DNA from 3 places in the Brevibacillus sp. NPDC058079 genome. Region 3 is predicted to be linked to each of the others. Evidence: riboswitches for the same ligand, from Rfam matches in the RefSeq annotation. Region 3 holds a riboswitch; each other region holds the start of a gene.
The links. A riboswitch is a leader RNA that binds a small molecule or an ion and turns the genes downstream of it on or off. The one in region 3 is predicted to bind S-adenosylmethionine.

Region 1 (5,197 bases), on a different contig from region 3:
TACTCGTGGAGCATCCAGCTAACACGGTTCCGGCGACCAGCATCGCGCCAAGAAACAACTTGAGATTTCGTTTCATCAGAAAATTCCCCCTTATCTATATTTTCTCATTTCAAACACAATATACTCGACGGGAATTGGGTTGAAAACGGGATTGCTATAGATTTAATTTAATTTTATGAAAATTCATTATATTGTAAACAAAAGTAAAGCCCAACCAGCTACGAGACCAGTTGGGCTTTTGTTGATCGATCAATTATTTCTACTTTAGAACGCTGGAATAATCGCGCCTTTGTATTCATCTTCAATGAACTTTTTCACTTCAGGTGAGTTCAGTGCTTTTGCCAGCTTTTGAATTGCTTCAGAATCCTTATTGTCAGGACGAGCTACCAAGAAGTTTGCGTATGGAGTATCTTTATCTTCAATAAACAGGGCGTCTTTGGTTGGAACAAGCTTTGCTTCCAGCGCATAGTTGGTGTTGATCAATGCCAGATCTACTTCTTCCAGAACGCGCGGCAGCATTGCTGCTTCTACTTCTTTGAACTTCAGGTTTTTCTTGTTTTCAACAACATCTTTCACTGTACCGCTGATGCCAGCGCCTTCTTTCAGCTTGATCACGCCGTTTTTCTCCAAGAGTGCGAGTGCGCGACCGCTGTTTGTTGGATCGTTTGGCAGCGCGATTGTTGCGCCATCAGCTAATTCATCCACAGATTTTACTTTTTTGCTGTAACCTCCGAATGGCTCGATGTGTACAGCCACTACTGGCTCCAGGTTCATGTTTTGTCCTTTATTGAAGTCTTCCAGGTAAGGCTTGTGCTGGAAGAAGTTAGCGTCGAGTTGTTTCTCGTTCACTTGAACGTTAGGTTGTACATAATCGGTGAACTCTTTAATTTCCAAGTTCACGCCTTGTTCTTTCAGTTTTGGTTGAACGAATTTCAAGATTGCTGCGTGTGGAACGGGAGAAGCGCCTACCTTCAATGTTACTTCCTGTTGTCCGCCTTGTGCGCCACCTTCAGCTGGAGCGGGTGCTGTTTCCGTTTTGCCTCCGCAAGCTGCCAAAGAAAATGCCAACACAGTAGAAAGTACAGATACGACTAGCTTTTTCATGAATGATTTCCCCCTTGCATGTATTTATCTTATTATTTGAAACCCTATATGGAAAAATCCTACTTACGGCTGAATTTCAGAACCAGACGGTCCCCCAGCGATTGTAAGATCTGTACCATCACCAGCAAAATAACAACAGTCACAATCATGACATCGGTTTGGAAACGTTGGTATCCGTATCGAATCGCCAAGTCACCCAAACCACCACCGCCAATTACCCCAGACATCGCTGTATAGGAGACCAGCGTAACCGTCGTGATCGTAATACCCGCGATCAGGCCCGATCTAGACTCTGGCAAAAGGACATTCCAGACGATCTGCCAATTGGAAGCCCCCATAGATTGTGCAGCCTCAATCACACCTTTATCAATCTCACGCAGAGAGGTTTCCACCAAACGCGCGAAAAACGGAGCGGCACCAAATACGAGCGGCGGAATGGCACCAAGTACGCCGAGTGAAGTTCCTACGATCATTTTCGTCACAGGAATCAGCAAGATCATCAAAATGATAAACGGTACCGAACGCAATACGTTGACAACGAATGATGCGATCGTATAAAAAGTGCGGTTTTGCAGAAGCTGTCCGCGTGAAGTCAAAAACAGAATGATGCCCAACGGCAAACCAATCAGGACGGTAAACAGGGTGGAAAAGCCGAGCATCGTGAGCGTGTCCATCGTACCTACGCCGATTTCAGCCCAATCCACATTCTCGAATGTCCAGTCCATTTATATCACCTCTACTTCCAAGCCACGTTGGCGCAGCGTCTCAATGGTCTTTTGATTCTGTGCAACATCGCCTTCCAGCTCGATTACCAACTGACCATACGGCGTATCCTTCATGCGGGAGATCGTTCCCTGCAAAATGCTGAACACCGTGCCAGTCTCTTGCATCGTTTGGAACAGGATTGGCTGGTACGTTTTTTCTCCGAGGAAGGTGACACGAGCAATGGTGCGGATCCCCGAAGCCTTTTCGTGCTCAACTGCTTCGCGCAGCTCTGTAGAATCCGCTACTTGTTCCACGAATTCTTGTGTCGTTGGATGCTTCGGACGAAGGAATACATCCAGTACATTACCCGACTCGACGATCTTTCCTCCATCAATCACGCCAACACGATCACAGATGGAGCGAATGACGTGCATCTCATGGGTAATCAACACAATGGTCAACCCCAGCTTGCGGTTGATGTCCAAGAGCAGTGCCAGAATGGAGTTCGTCGTCTGCGGATCGAGAGCCGATGTAGCTTCGTCGCAGAGCAGCACTTTTGGATCATTCGCGAGCGCCCGGGCGATTCCGACACGCTGCTTCTGTCCGCCAGACAGCTGGGTCGGATATTTGTCCTTATGCGCCTCCAAGCCAACCAGCTTCAGCAGCTCGTTTACTTTCTTATCAATCTCTGCCTTCGGACGCTTGGCTAGCTTGAGCGGAAAAGCGACATTTTCGCCGACTGTCGAAGAAGACAGCAAGTTGAAGTGCTGAAAAATCATGCCGATTGAGCGGCGCTTTTCTTGCAGCTTCCCTTCATCCAGCTTTGTCAAATCGACACCGTCCACAATAACTTCCCCTGAAGTTGGGCGCTCCAGCAAATTGATGCACCGGATCAACGTACTTTTCCCTGCACCAGAGTGTCCGATAATCCCGTATATTTCTCCTTGCTCTATGGAAAGGTCGATCCCCGTTAATGCTGGGATGGTTTTACCTTGTACTTGATAGCTTTTATGCAAATGACGCAGTTGGATCAACGCATCCACCTCCCGACCACAATCTTAATAAAATATAAAAACCCCTTTTTCAATAAACGAAAAAGGGGCTGCAACGCAATGTATACGTTCGCATCCACCCTTCTCATCTATACAAGATCAAAAAAATCCTGTAGGAATTGGCACCGCGACGTTCATTCGAAAATGAACCGGCTGCCGGGCTTCATAGGGCCTGTCCCTCCGCCTCTCTTGATAAGAAAGATATCTACGTATATTATGTTCGTTTTTTGGGTTTCATCATGATACAAAACGGATTATATCCTTTTCGGAAATATCACGTCAATAGTAATAGAAGGAAAAGTTTTTTAATCCATGACACCGTTGCGGATGATTGTCGACTTTACGCGGAAGCGAAACGTCGCATCTTTGTACATCTTTCTCCATTCGGCCTGCGTCATATTTGCCATCCCTCTTCTCTTTGAACGATAGATGGATCCTTTTCCTAAAAAACACAAAAAAACAGCACGCTTAGTTTTGCGTGCTGCTTTTCTTTTCTCCCTCAGGTTGATCTGTTGCTTCTGTAGGAGGTGCAATTTTTTCCTGGACAAACGACTGAACCTGATCGACATCCGGAACCAGAACGGAACCTGCACGGTGCGATTCACGGAACATCCCCATCGGCGGCAACTGATAGTTACCAGGCTCTAACGTATTCAATTTTAATCCGAGTGCAGACAGCTTCAGCATGTCCACCGAACTAATATTGGTTTGAACATACGGTGTTACTTCCTTCAAAATCGTAGGAAGCTGCATCAGCGTCGTACCATTCTTCATCTGATCCACGACTGCCGTCATCAATTTCCGCTGACGCTCCGTCCGTGTATAATCGGAGGTCGCATCATGGCGGAAACGAGCATATTGCAAGGCTTTGTCTCCATCCAGCTTTTGCAGACCCTTTTTCAGATTAATATCATAAGCACCTTTGTCTGTCGGGTCATGATAATACATATTTTTTTCTACATCGATCTCGACTCCGCCTACTGCATCAATCAGAGCCTTGAAGCCTTCAAAGTCAGTAATCACGTAACGATCTACTGGAATTCCAGTGAACTGACTAACCGTTTCCATTGCTAGCTCAGGTCCACCTTCTACAATCGCAGAGTTGATCCGCGAGCTACCTCTACCGGGAATATCTACATACGTATCACGTAGGATTGAAAACATGTCATAACGTTTCCCCGTAGGATCGATGCTGACCAGCATCATGGAGTCAGAACGAGGAAGCCCGTTATTTTTCATTCCTCTGCGGTCTACTCCCATCAGCAGAATATTGACGCGTTCCTTGCCATCCCACTCTGGTATTTCTGCTGCTTTGGTGGAATTCCCACCACTAGGCGGTGCGATGTTAGGCTCTTGAATATTTTGAGCAAATTGATAAAAAGAGTATCCGTAGTATCCAGCTGTCGTAGCCATCACGACAAGCAAAAGAAGCAACACTCGTTTCCATATTTTCATAAAGTCCACCTTTATTCTCTATATCCTCAGTTGATGTCATCTCTCCACTTTGTCTAGTATACTCGAATTCGACAAAAGTGGAGCAGCCTATATTTGGGTACCTGTGACATTGTAAACATTTTAATTTACAAAGTTTTGAATATTCGCTATACTATTCTTATCCTTAATGATAAGGGGTGCAATCGCGTGATATCACCGTCAGCTTTTCTCAATCGCTATCCACGTGAGGCCATTTTCTTCCTCATCGCCAGCTTTATTAACTCCTCCGGGAGTGCCTTTATGTGGCCACTTACTACCTTATACGTACATACCATTTTGCAACGCTCGATGACAGAAGCTGGATTTGTCCTGATGATCCAATCTCTGGCTGGAATCTTCGGCCAATTCATCGGCGGCTCGTTATTTCATCGACTGGGTGCCAAGCGTCTCATTGTCGGTGCATTGATTTTTCAAGGACTTATTCAATTTTCCATTCCTTTCGTTCAGAGCTGGCCTGTCTACCTGATTCTCATGATGGGGCTTGGCTTTACGTTCAACCTGTCATTTCCAGCCATTCAAGCATTTATTGGTTTCCGTTGGAAGGAACAGCGTCGCGAATTATTTAATATCGTCTACGTCGGTAATAATTTGGGGATGGCAATCGGAACCGCATTGGCAGGCGTCATTGCCACTTTATCCTTCCAGCTTACTTTTTGGTTCAACAGCACGAGCACCTTATTGTTTGCCTTGTTCTTCTTCCTTTTTATGAAGAACATATCTCATCAGGAACTGGTCGGAGAGCAACAGGAGGAACAGAAAAAACACCGCGAAAAAAACAACTTTACCCTGCTATTCCGCTACCAATTGTACTTGTTTATGGCATTGGGCGCAGCATTCATTTT
Region 2 (5,197 bases), on a different contig from region 3:
ATAATGGTGAACGTCACCCGCCTGTGAAGATCAGGCGGGTTCGTTCGTATTGGGATGCATGGTGGTATAATTTGTCTAACCAAAATGAATGACGAGGAGTGGGAAATACATGCTCAGACGACCAGCTCGCGATGAATACGCTGCTTATTTTGACTATTATATTGGGCTTGTACCAGAGGGCGATCTGCAAACGATCCTCACGCAACAAGGAGAGAGGCAAGTCGCGCTATTTTCGTCACTTGCGCCTGAGCAAATTGATTATCGGTATGCACTAGGCAAATGGACGGTAAAAGAGGTTTTGGGTCATCTTGTCGATACAGAACGCATCATGAGCTATCGCTTACTGAGAATCGCGAGAGGAGATCAGACACCCCTCGTCGGTTTTGATGAGAATGCTTTTGTCGAACACGGGTGTTTTCAGCTAAGAGACCTCTCTGATTTACTGGAAGAGTATAAGGCTGTTCGGGCTTCCACCATCGCACAGGTCCGCGGAATCTTTCCGGAAGCGTGGTTGCGTACAGGACTTGCCAACGGAAACAAGCTATCTGCAAGGACGTTGGCCTATGTGATTGCTGGACATGAAGCTCACCACACTGCCATTTTGAAAGATCGGTATTTGGGGTAGGTCAGAGCCTCTCCTCTTTTGCCGGCAACAGCTGGACGAATATTTTTCCGGCAAGAGACATTCTTTTTCTGTTCCCCAGTGGATGAAAGGGACAGACTTTCAGAAAACAGTCTGGCACACATTGACCACCTATAGGAGCAAACGGGAGTTTAGCAGGCTGTTCGGGTGACTTGTGGCGAAAGGAATGGTTACTGACCCACGAACAATGTTCGAAAAACAAGGAGGAATAAGGTAAAATCTGAGTGTAGTAGTAAGAAATGACAATTCCATAGGTGGAAACAGGTTCCTTAGGGCGTAACCAATTCGCCACAAGGATAATAGGGAAGCTCGGTGCAAATCCGACACGGTCCCGCCACTGTAAGAGGGGAGTCAGCGTCCAACAAGCCACTGGTCTATCAAAATAGACGGGGAAGGCGACGCTAGACGATGAACCCATAGTCAGGAGACCTGCCTGTTTCGACAACACTGATAGACCTACGGGAGATAGGGAGGTGTTAGAGATGGCTTGCGAAAAACAGCGAGTGGACAAGTACGTCCCTCCTTTTCTGGCATTTTCTAACGATCGTCACGGTCGAGTGGAAAATGCTCTTTTTATTTTGGGCAGGATAAAAGAAGAGGAGGGTGTGCGATGATGCAACTTTTTATTTGCCAATGGTGCGGATATGTCGAGGAAAAAGAGCTGCCTGAGGAATGCCAGGAGGGCGTGTTTCATTGCACTTGCTGTAGTATGGAAGAGGTAGAAAGCCTGTTCACCCACAACTGAGAAAGCCTGGCCAATTCAGATTGCAATCAGAAAAGAAAGAATTTTGTTGACGCTTGCCTTGGAATTTCTTAGAATAAAGCTCAACAGCATAAATGGTTCTTATCCAGAGAGGTGGAGGGTCTGGCCCGATGAAGCCCGGCAACCGTTGCATAATGCGACAAGGTGCCAATTCCTGCGAGACGTTTCGTCTCGAAAGATAAGAAGCGGGTTACTCCATTAGTAGATGAACCTTCTTCTTAGCGAAGAAGGTTTTTTTCAATTTCATATTTTCTTTATCCAGAGAGGTGGAGGGACTGGCCCGATGAAGCCCGGCAACCGTCACGCATATTTTGTGACAAGGTGCCAATTCCTGCAGGACATATACGTCCTGGGAGATAAGGAGGGGGAGCATTATTAGCTGCTAACAAGCCTTCTTCTTATCGAAGATGGCTTTTCTTTTTATCTAAAATTCGGGGTATGGGGTGGTCAGGATGAGTGCAGAAGTGGTACGCGTGGGATTATTGGGATTGGGAACAGTGGGTGGAGGCGTAATCAAAACGATCCGTTCGCAGCAGGAGAAGCTGGCTTCTCGTCTGGGTAAACGAATTGAGATCGTCAAGGCATTGGTGCGTGACTCGGAAAAAGAGCGGGCGGTTCATATCGACCCGGCTTTACTGACAACAGACTTTGAGGATGTATTGAGCAGCAATGTGGATATCGTGGTGGAGGTCATGGGTGGTGTAGAACCTACCTATGACTACGTCCGTGCTTTGATCGAAAAGGGCTGCCATGTGGTAACTGCCAACAAAGAGCTCCTGGCGAAAAAAGGAACGGAGCTAGTCGATTTGGCAAATCAACATCAAGTGCATCTTGCCTATGAAGCGAGTGTGGCAGGGGGCATCCCGATCTTGAGCGTGCTCCGGCAGTTCCTACGCACGAACGATATTCAAGGCGTTCGTGGTATTCTTAACGGAACAACGAACTTCATTTTGACGAAAATGGAGGCAGAGCAGCTCTCCTACCAGGAGGTGCTTAAGCAAGCGCAGGAGCTGGGCTATGCGGAAGCAGACCCTCGTTCGGATGTGGAAGGCTTTGATGCTATGTACAAGTTGTATATCTTGGCACAGCTTGTGTACGGAGAATCGCTGCCTTTAGCAGATGTTGTTCGCAAAGGAATTGCAGATTTGTCAGCAGGTCACATTCGAATTGCGAGCGAGCTCGGGTACCGGATCAAGCTGATCGCGCAGGCCTATCAAGCTGAGAAAGGAATTCGCCTATCTGTTGAACCAACCATGCTTCCGCTGAGCCATCCGTTGGCGCAAATCCACGACGCGTTTAATGCTGTCCAGCTATCCGGCAACATCGTAGGAGACTTGTTGTTTACAGGAAGAGGGGCAGGAGAGCTCCCCACAGCAAGTGCAGTCGTGGAGGATTTGGCCTATTTATTGACACAGCCATTCACACCGCATCCTACTTGGAAAGAAAAAACGGCTGACAAAGCTGGAGTCACGGTGGACTCGGTAGAACACGTCCTATGTTATCTTGAGGGCTCATGTCATACTGCTACGCCAGATCGTGTCCTGCATTTCCTTCAGCACGCAGGAGTCAACGTGCATAAACTAAAAGTCCAATTCGACTTGGGAGGCGTCTTGCGCGCAGGTTTGATCGTGACAGGAATCAGCGAAGAGCACGAGTTCCTATTGAAAAATGATTTTGGCTTAGAAGTGCGCTGCTTCCCTATTATCGAATCTGCGTAAGTAAGAGGAATCATAAGAAGAAAAGCCGTATTTCTAGTTACCTGGAAACACGGCTTCTTTTGTCAGGGGGCAGTCTCCACCGCTTTTGCACGAGGTTGAATACGCCCGTCACTTTGTATGTCGACACTCTCTGAAATGGATTCAATGCGTTTTAGCAGGGTAGCGCCGTTGCTTTCATTCATGGGTACAGCTTGTCCCAATTCTGCGTGAAACGGAAGCATCGTCAGCTCACAATCGCCGCTTTTCGTACAGTTTGCTTGCAGAACCATCGTTTCCCAGGTCTTGGGTTCGTTTGATCGTGTGAAAATGAAATTGCCGAGACTGTACGCAATCCATTTGTCGTTGTATCGTTCAAAACCTTGAAGTACGTGGGGATGACCGCCGACAATCAAATCTGCACCAGCATCGATGTAGGCACGAGACAACTCTTTTTGATGATCGACAGGATAATCAGCGCGTTCCTTGCCCCAGTGTGCAATCACCACGACGAGATCCGCTTGGTTTTTCGCTTCTTGGATCGCTTTTACTGCTAGTGAAGGATCGTAGGAAGCGGCCATACCTGGCTGGGAATGCCCTGCATACCAGCTCGTTTCGGGAATGACCCTGCTGAAGCCGAGAATCGCGATCTTGATGCCGTTCTTTTCTATGAATACAGGTGAATAGGCACGGCTGGCATCCTTACCTGCGCCGACGTATTCAATCCGGTTTTCGTCTAAAGCGTCAAAGGTATCCAGCAATCCCGGCGCTCCTTGATCCATCGAGTGGTTATTGGCGAGATTCACCACATCAATCCCAGCGTTTTTCATGGCAGGAACAGCAAGTGGCGACGACTTGTAGACATAGGCCTTGTTCTGTGCAGCAACACCAGTTTCGGTGATCGGCGTCTCCAAATTGGCAATTGTGATATCATCTTGCAAAAAGAGCGAGCTTACATGCTTGTATGGGTAGTCATAGCTGTTTGCTAGTAAGGTTTTCTCTACATTCCCTGACATCATGATGTCACCGACAAAGGTGAGCTGCACAGAAGTCTTTTGGTTCACGGTATTGTCAGGAGCAGGCTGCGTGTTCGGGTTGGCATGTTCTCCATCCATAACAGTTTGGAATAGGTAGTAGGTTCCGACGACGAAGATGGCCAACACGCTAAATAGGAGCGTGTTCTTTCCAACGCGTGCCCATTTTCTGCGTGAGTGCTTGCGCCGAACTTTTACCCGGCTTGATCTGGTCTCTTTCATTTTTCCCCCTTGTCATTCTATCCTTACATAAATGAATTTTGATATCCTATAAGTAATACGAAAAGAGGCGAAAAAAGGTGCGATTAACTTTTGATCATTTGGTTCATTTTGTACAGCGAACCCCTCAGGAAGCATCGGAACAATTTTGCCAAGCGGGTTTTCATGCGGTAGCTGGAGGGCGTCATGCGTCTTGGGGGACATGGAATAGCCTTAGTTATTTCGGGCTTTTTTATGTTGAATTTTTGGCGGTTGAACACGAGGAGCTTGCTCGACAATCAGATAATCCGCTCGTACGTCAATGTATCGAGGATGAAGCAAAGGGAGAAGGATTTGGTCAGATTGCGCTTCGGACCAAAGAGATGGATGCGTGGGCAGAGCGCCTGCGAAGCCAAGGTTTGCAGGTTACTGGACCTGTTGCGGGAAGTCGTACGCGTGATGATGGCACGACGCTTCGGTGGCGGATGTTATTCCTCGAAGATACAGATAGTGCTCTTCTACCGCCATTTCTCATTGAATGGTCGCAAACAGATGAGGAAAGAATAGAAGATTTGACGAATCGTGGCATCATTGGCGCACATCCGAACGGTGCAGCCCATCTCCAGTCAGTAGGCTATGCAGTAAAAGATCTGGAAGAAGCAACAGCACGTTGGCAAAGTTGGTTTGGATGGAAGAAGAGCGAAAAATTCCACGATAAAGAACTGGGGGCCATCTGCCAAGCATTTGAACTTCCGGGTGGAAATGTAGTGCTTTGCCAACCGACTGAGGAGGGATTGGCGCAGACTGCATGGAAAAATCGCGGGCAAAGACCGTTTTTTGTGAGGCTGGCAGGAGCAAGCCAAAA
Region 3 (5,197 bases):
GTTCTTTCTCACGCTTGTTTTTGAAGTAGACGATCACTTTGCGGATCAGGATAATCACAGCGAGGATCGCCATCAGGTTGATCATGAAGCCAAGGATGGAGCCCAGGATACCCATGTCACCGAACAGGGATCCGAACAGCAAACCAGCCAGACCACCAATCATGAGACCTTTCATGAATCCGCCGCTTTTGCTTGCTGTAGCAGCAGGAGTTGTTGTAGTGCCTTTATTTGTTGAAGCATTTACATTCGTATCTGCTTTGTTAGGCGTTTGCGTGTTCGTAGGAGCCGTATTAGAGTTAAAAGATTTTTTCCCAGACTTATAGCCTTTCGCATCGGCATGATCAATGAATCCTCCGGCCGGAGCGAGTACGAGCATTACGGCAACCAACATCATGATGAGTTTTTTCATGTTATTTGAGTAGCCCCTCTCATTTAAATGACTTGTATATATAAGTCTACATGAATATTGAGCGAAATTCCAACGAACTTTCAGTGACGCTCGGTCTAAATACCTACAAAAAAGCCCCTGACAAGCGATCTCGTCAGGGGTTCTTCGATTTACGCGCTCTTTTTCAGTTTTCGGGCTGCCCAGTTACCCAACGATTGAATGAGCTGTACCAGGACGACGAGGATAACGACAGTAATGATCATGACTTCGATGTCCCATTGCTGGTAGCCGTAGCGCAAGGCGAGATCGCCAAGTCCGCCGGCACCGACTGCTCCGGCCATAGCAGTAGCCCCAATCAAACCGATGGTCGCAATGGTCAGGCAGAGGACGATGCCGGGCCGTGCTTCACGCAGCATGATGCGAAAAATAATCTGCGTCCGGGATGCGCCCATTGCCTGGTACGCTTCGATAACGCCACGATCTACGTCATGCAGGGCCGTTTCCATCAGGCGTGAGATGTAAGGCGAGGTATAGACGATGAGCGGCACAATTGCTCCTTCAATTCCAATCGAAGTGCCCACGATCAACTCTGTAAAAGGAATGATCGCAACCATCAGGATAATAAAAGGCAACGAACGCACAATGTTGATGATCGTATTCAGGGTGTGATAGATGATTCTGTTCGGGAAAAGGTGATTCGCCTGTGTGATGACCAACAAAATCCCGAGCGGAATCCCGATCAACGTCGCAATGAACAGCGAAATTCCAACCATGATGACAGTCTCTTGCAGAGATTGCCCGAATACCGGAATCATATCAATCAAACGCTCCATTAGCTCCGCACCTCCTCTGGTGACACAATATCTACGCGGTAGACGGATTCGCGCAAGTAGCGAATGCCATCTTGAATGTCTTGTTCTTCGCCGGATATGTGCAAAAGCAGAATGCCGAGCGCTGTTCCTTTTATGGTCGTAATCGAGCCATACAACAGATTGGTGCTAATCGGAAAACGTGCAGATAGTGTTCCTAGAACAGGATCGAGAGCAGCATCCCCGCGAAAGGCAACGCGAACAATTTTGGAAACGGGTCCGGTTTCTTTTATTTTGGACAAAATCTCCTGTGGTACCTGATCGTCGAAAACCGTTTTGATAAAATTACGGGTCGTTTGCTCTTGCGGATTGCTGAAAACATCCAGAACAGAGCCTTGCTCGATGACGACACCGTTTTCCATGATGGCTACCTGATCGCAGATTTTTTTGATGACCTGCATCTCATGCGTAATCAGCACGATGGTCAGGTTAAACTTTCGATTGATGTCGAGCAACAGCTCCAGGATCGATTCGGTCGTCTGCGGGTCGAGAGCGGAAGTCGCTTCGTCACAGAGCAGGATTTCCGGATCAGTCGCAAGCGCACGAGCGATGCCCACCCGTTGCTTTTGTCCACCGGATAGCTGAGAAGGATAAGCGTTTGCTTTATCAGACAAGCCAACCAAGCCGAGAAGGTCTTCTACCTTGCGCTTAATGACATCTTTAGGGACGCGATTCATCCGCAAGATTTCCGCCACATTGTCAAAGACATTATAGGAAGAGAGCAGGTTGAAGTGTTGAAAAATTATCCCGATCTTTTTGCGAGCTTGCCGCAGCTCTTTTTCCTTGAGGGTCAGCATGTTCTGGCCATTGACGATCACAGAACCGCTAGTCGGCTTCTCCAACAGGTTGATGGTACGGAGCAGGGTGCTTTTCCCCGCTCCGCTAAAGCCGATAACCCCGTAGATTTGCCCTTTTTCCACCTGCAGGGATACGCCCTTCAATGCTTCTACCTGCTTGTTTCCTACTTGATACGACTTATGAATATCGGTTAGCTGTATCATAACGAGTTCTCCTTGTTGTTCTTGATGTTCCTGGCTTCGATCTTACCAGGACGGCAGTACAGCTCCTTCAAAACGTTCGTCGATGAATTTTTTCACTTCTTCCGAGCGGTAGATGTCCACCAGCTTTTTGACAGCGGGGTTGTCTTTGTTGGTTTCGTTGACTGCCAAAATGTTTACATATGGAGAGTCAGCTGTCTCAGCGAAGATCGCATCTTTTTGCGGGGAGTAGCCAGCTTCCATTGCGAAGTTCGTATTAATCGAAGCGACCTCTACGTTGCTCAGCGAGCGCGCCAGGAAAGCAGCCTCCAGCTCTTTGAATTGCAAATTTTTTGGATTTTCTACGATGTCCAGTGGTGTTGCGTTGTCACCCACGCCATCCTTGAGCTTAATCAAGCCAGCTGCCTGATAGAGTAGCAGGGCGCGTGCTCGGTTGGTAGGGTCGTTTTGAATGCCGACAACGCCGCCAGCAGGGATGTCCTCGACTTTTTTATGCTTGGTGGAGTACAGGCCCATCGGGTACGTGACGGTTTTTCCAACCTCGACGATCTTTGTTTTGTGATCTTGATTGAACTTCGCCAAGAACGGGATGGTTTGGAAGCTGTTTACATCGAGATTTCCTTTATCGAGAGCTTGGTTCGGCTGTACGTAATCGTTGAAAACGACGACTTCGACGTCGAGCCCTTTGCCTTTGGCGACTTCTTTTACTTTGTTGAGAATCTCTTCGTGCGGGCCGCCAGTGACGCCCACCTTGAGTGAGGTTTGCTCAGCAGCAGTGCCGCCGTTAGCAGGTGCAGCTTCTTGTTTACCGCCGCAAGCCGTTACGAGCGATGCAGCGAGCAGTAGTGTAGTGAGCAGTAGACCAGTCTTTTTCATGAAAATACCCCTTTTCTCTGGATGTAAGATGGAATAGAAAAAGCCTCTTCCGACAGAAGAGGCGAAAACTGCGAGTATGTATCCACACTGCAACAATACCTCTCTTATCTGTCGGAATAAATTCCGCTGGATTTGGCACCGTATCGTTTGCGATAGGTTGCCGAGGTGTCATAGGGCCAGTCCCTCAACCTCTCTTCATAAGAGAATGTGCTATGAAATTATCATTCCAAACATTGTTGTTAATTCTTATTTGGATAGTTGGATTATAACGACTGATTTTTTAGGTGTCAACTGTTTTTGCAAACGAATGACTTGGTGGAAAAATGTGAAATTGATCTAAATACGAATATTCTATTGAAGAATCGGAAAATCATTTGTATAATGAGAGCGAATGAACCCGATACCAGCTATCGCAGGTGATGACATGACTCTAGTGGACTCCAATGAAACCAGAAAAAAGCTGTCTGCCATCTATAATGAGATAGCAAAAGAGTTGTTCGGATTTGGAACGACATTGCTCCGAGTCACGATTGAAAATCAGATGATTACGTTCCAAGCCAAGCATCGCCGCTCTCCGCGCTCAGAAGCGTTAGAAGGAGAAGCACCGGCCCTCAAGCTCGAAGTCGATTTTCGGATGTCCCTTCTTTATAAGAAGAAACTGCGAGAGCGACTGGAAGTAGAGATGGGGTTGCCGTTGGAAGCTGTGCTACGGGACTATGATGCGCCTACGCAGTGGGCGATCACGAATGTTATTTTAGCTGAATCAGAACTGAATACCTGACGCAATCGTTCGGATTTTCTCTTTTGATCTATCTTAAGAGGAGACCGTAGACTTTGCGTAAAAACGGGTGTCACTTCTCTTTGTTTACGAAGAAAAGTGCTCTTGTTTAGAATGATACGTTCTAATCAAGGGTACTTTTCTTTTTATTGTATCACCATATTTTGTCATCAAATGAACCCAACTGGAGGAGAATTACGATGAAAAAATTACTTGCTGGAATTCTGTCTTTTTCTATGATGTCACTGGCTCTCGCTGGCTGTGGCAGCAATGATCAACCACAAGCGGGAGGAGCTGGCGGTGAAGCCAAGGGTGAGCCACAAAAGCTGGTCATTTCCACATGGGGCTTTTCCGAAGACTTTTTCCGCAAAGAAGTATATGAGCCGTTTGAAAAAGAACATAACGTGAAAATCGTGCTGGAAATCGGGAACAACGCAGAACGACTGAACAAAATTCGCCAAGGAAGCTCCGATGTAGACTTGATCTACCTCTCTGACTACTATGCACAGCAAGGGATTGAGAGTGGCGCATTTGAAAAAATCGACCGCAGCCGCATCCCGAACCTGGATCAAATCTACGACATCGCCAAAGCACCACTGGGCGAGGAGTACGGTCCAGCTTACACAATTGGCCAATTCGGGATTGCCTACAATCCAAAGCTTGTGAAAACAGAGATCAAGGATTGGAAAGACCTGTGGAACCCAGAGCTGACGGGCAAGTTGACACTGCCAAGCATTACGTCCACAACTGGCCCGATGGTTCTCGACAGTGCTTCTGCGGTCGCGGGCAGCAAGGAATTTAACGAGGATCAAGCCTTTGCGAAAATGAAAGAAGTCAACCAAAATGTAGTGAAATTCTACGATAAGACTTCCGAATACGTGAACATGTTTGGTCAAGAAGAAATCGGCGTAGGACCGATCATGGAAATGTACTTCAAAGACATCAAAGCCGCTGTTCCAGAAGCTGTTTTCGTACAACCTGCAAGCGGCGGATATGCGGTCATGAATACGGTTAACATCGTAAAAGGCTCGAAAAACAAAGCGCTGGCTGAAGACTTCATCAACTACCAGCTGAGCAAGGAAGTTCAGGAAAAAACAGCAAAAGCAAAAATCGATTCCCCTGTAAATAAGTCTGTTCAACTGACAGAAGAAGAAGCAAAAGGCGTAACGTACGGGGAAGAAACCGTAAGCAAGCTGAAAATGCTGGACATGAAATTCGTTAACGAGCACTCTAAAGCATGGATTGACCGTTGGAATCGTGAAATCACGCAATAACGAACGATAGAAAA

Region 1: linked by a shared signal. The riboswitch ahead of ACFVS2_RS28400 (methionine ABC transporter ATP-binding protein) and the one ahead of ACFVS2_RS24215 (MetQ/NlpA family ABC transporter substrate-binding protein) in region 3 are both predicted to bind S-adenosylmethionine.
Region 2: linked by a shared signal. The riboswitch ahead of ACFVS2_RS08350 (homoserine dehydrogenase) and the one ahead of ACFVS2_RS24215 (MetQ/NlpA family ABC transporter substrate-binding protein) in region 3 are both predicted to bind S-adenosylmethionine.

Annotation. Positions count from the first base shown of each region.
Region 1 covers NZ_JBHVSO010000013.1:18,422-23,618, forward strand. Annotated here, with positions in the region: gene ACFVS2_RS28385 (peptide ABC transporter substrate-binding protein) at 1-76, opposite strand, end outside; gene ACFVS2_RS28390 (MetQ/NlpA family ABC transporter substrate-binding protein) at 265-1,104, opposite strand; gene ACFVS2_RS28395 (methionine ABC transporter permease) at 1,164-1,829, opposite strand; gene ACFVS2_RS28400 (methionine ABC transporter ATP-binding protein) at 1,830-2,843, opposite strand; SAM riboswitch class I at 2,944-3,060, opposite strand; gene ACFVS2_RS28405 (LCP family protein) at 3,330-4,316, opposite strand; gene ACFVS2_RS28410 (MFS transporter) at 4,503-5,197, shown strand, end outside.
Region 2 covers NZ_JBHVSO010000002.1:348,529-353,725, reverse strand. Annotated here, with positions in the region: gene ACFVS2_RS08365 (cyclase family protein) at 1-4, shown strand, start outside; gene ACFVS2_RS08360 (DinB family protein) at 110-625, shown strand; cobalamin riboswitch at 889-1,094, shown strand; gene ACFVS2_RS08355 (hypothetical protein) at 1,254-1,388, shown strand; SAM riboswitch class I at 1,485-1,591, shown strand; SAM riboswitch class I at 1,658-1,769, shown strand; gene ACFVS2_RS08350 (homoserine dehydrogenase) at 1,859-3,124, shown strand; gene ACFVS2_RS08345 (CapA family protein) at 3,187-4,356, opposite strand; gene ACFVS2_RS08340 (VOC family protein) at 4,434-5,197, shown strand, end outside.
Region 3 covers NZ_JBHVSO010000009.1:79,896-85,092, forward strand. Annotated here, with positions in the region: gene ACFVS2_RS24200 (hypothetical protein) at 1-409, opposite strand, end outside; gene ACFVS2_RS24205 (methionine ABC transporter permease) at 559-1,221, opposite strand; gene ACFVS2_RS24210 (methionine ABC transporter ATP-binding protein) at 1,221-2,258, opposite strand; gene ACFVS2_RS24215 (MetQ/NlpA family ABC transporter substrate-binding protein) at 2,301-3,131, opposite strand; SAM riboswitch class I at 3,233-3,335, opposite strand; gene ACFVS2_RS24220 (DUF2294 domain-containing protein) at 3,556-3,912, shown strand; gene ACFVS2_RS24225 (ABC transporter substrate-binding protein) at 4,110-5,183, shown strand.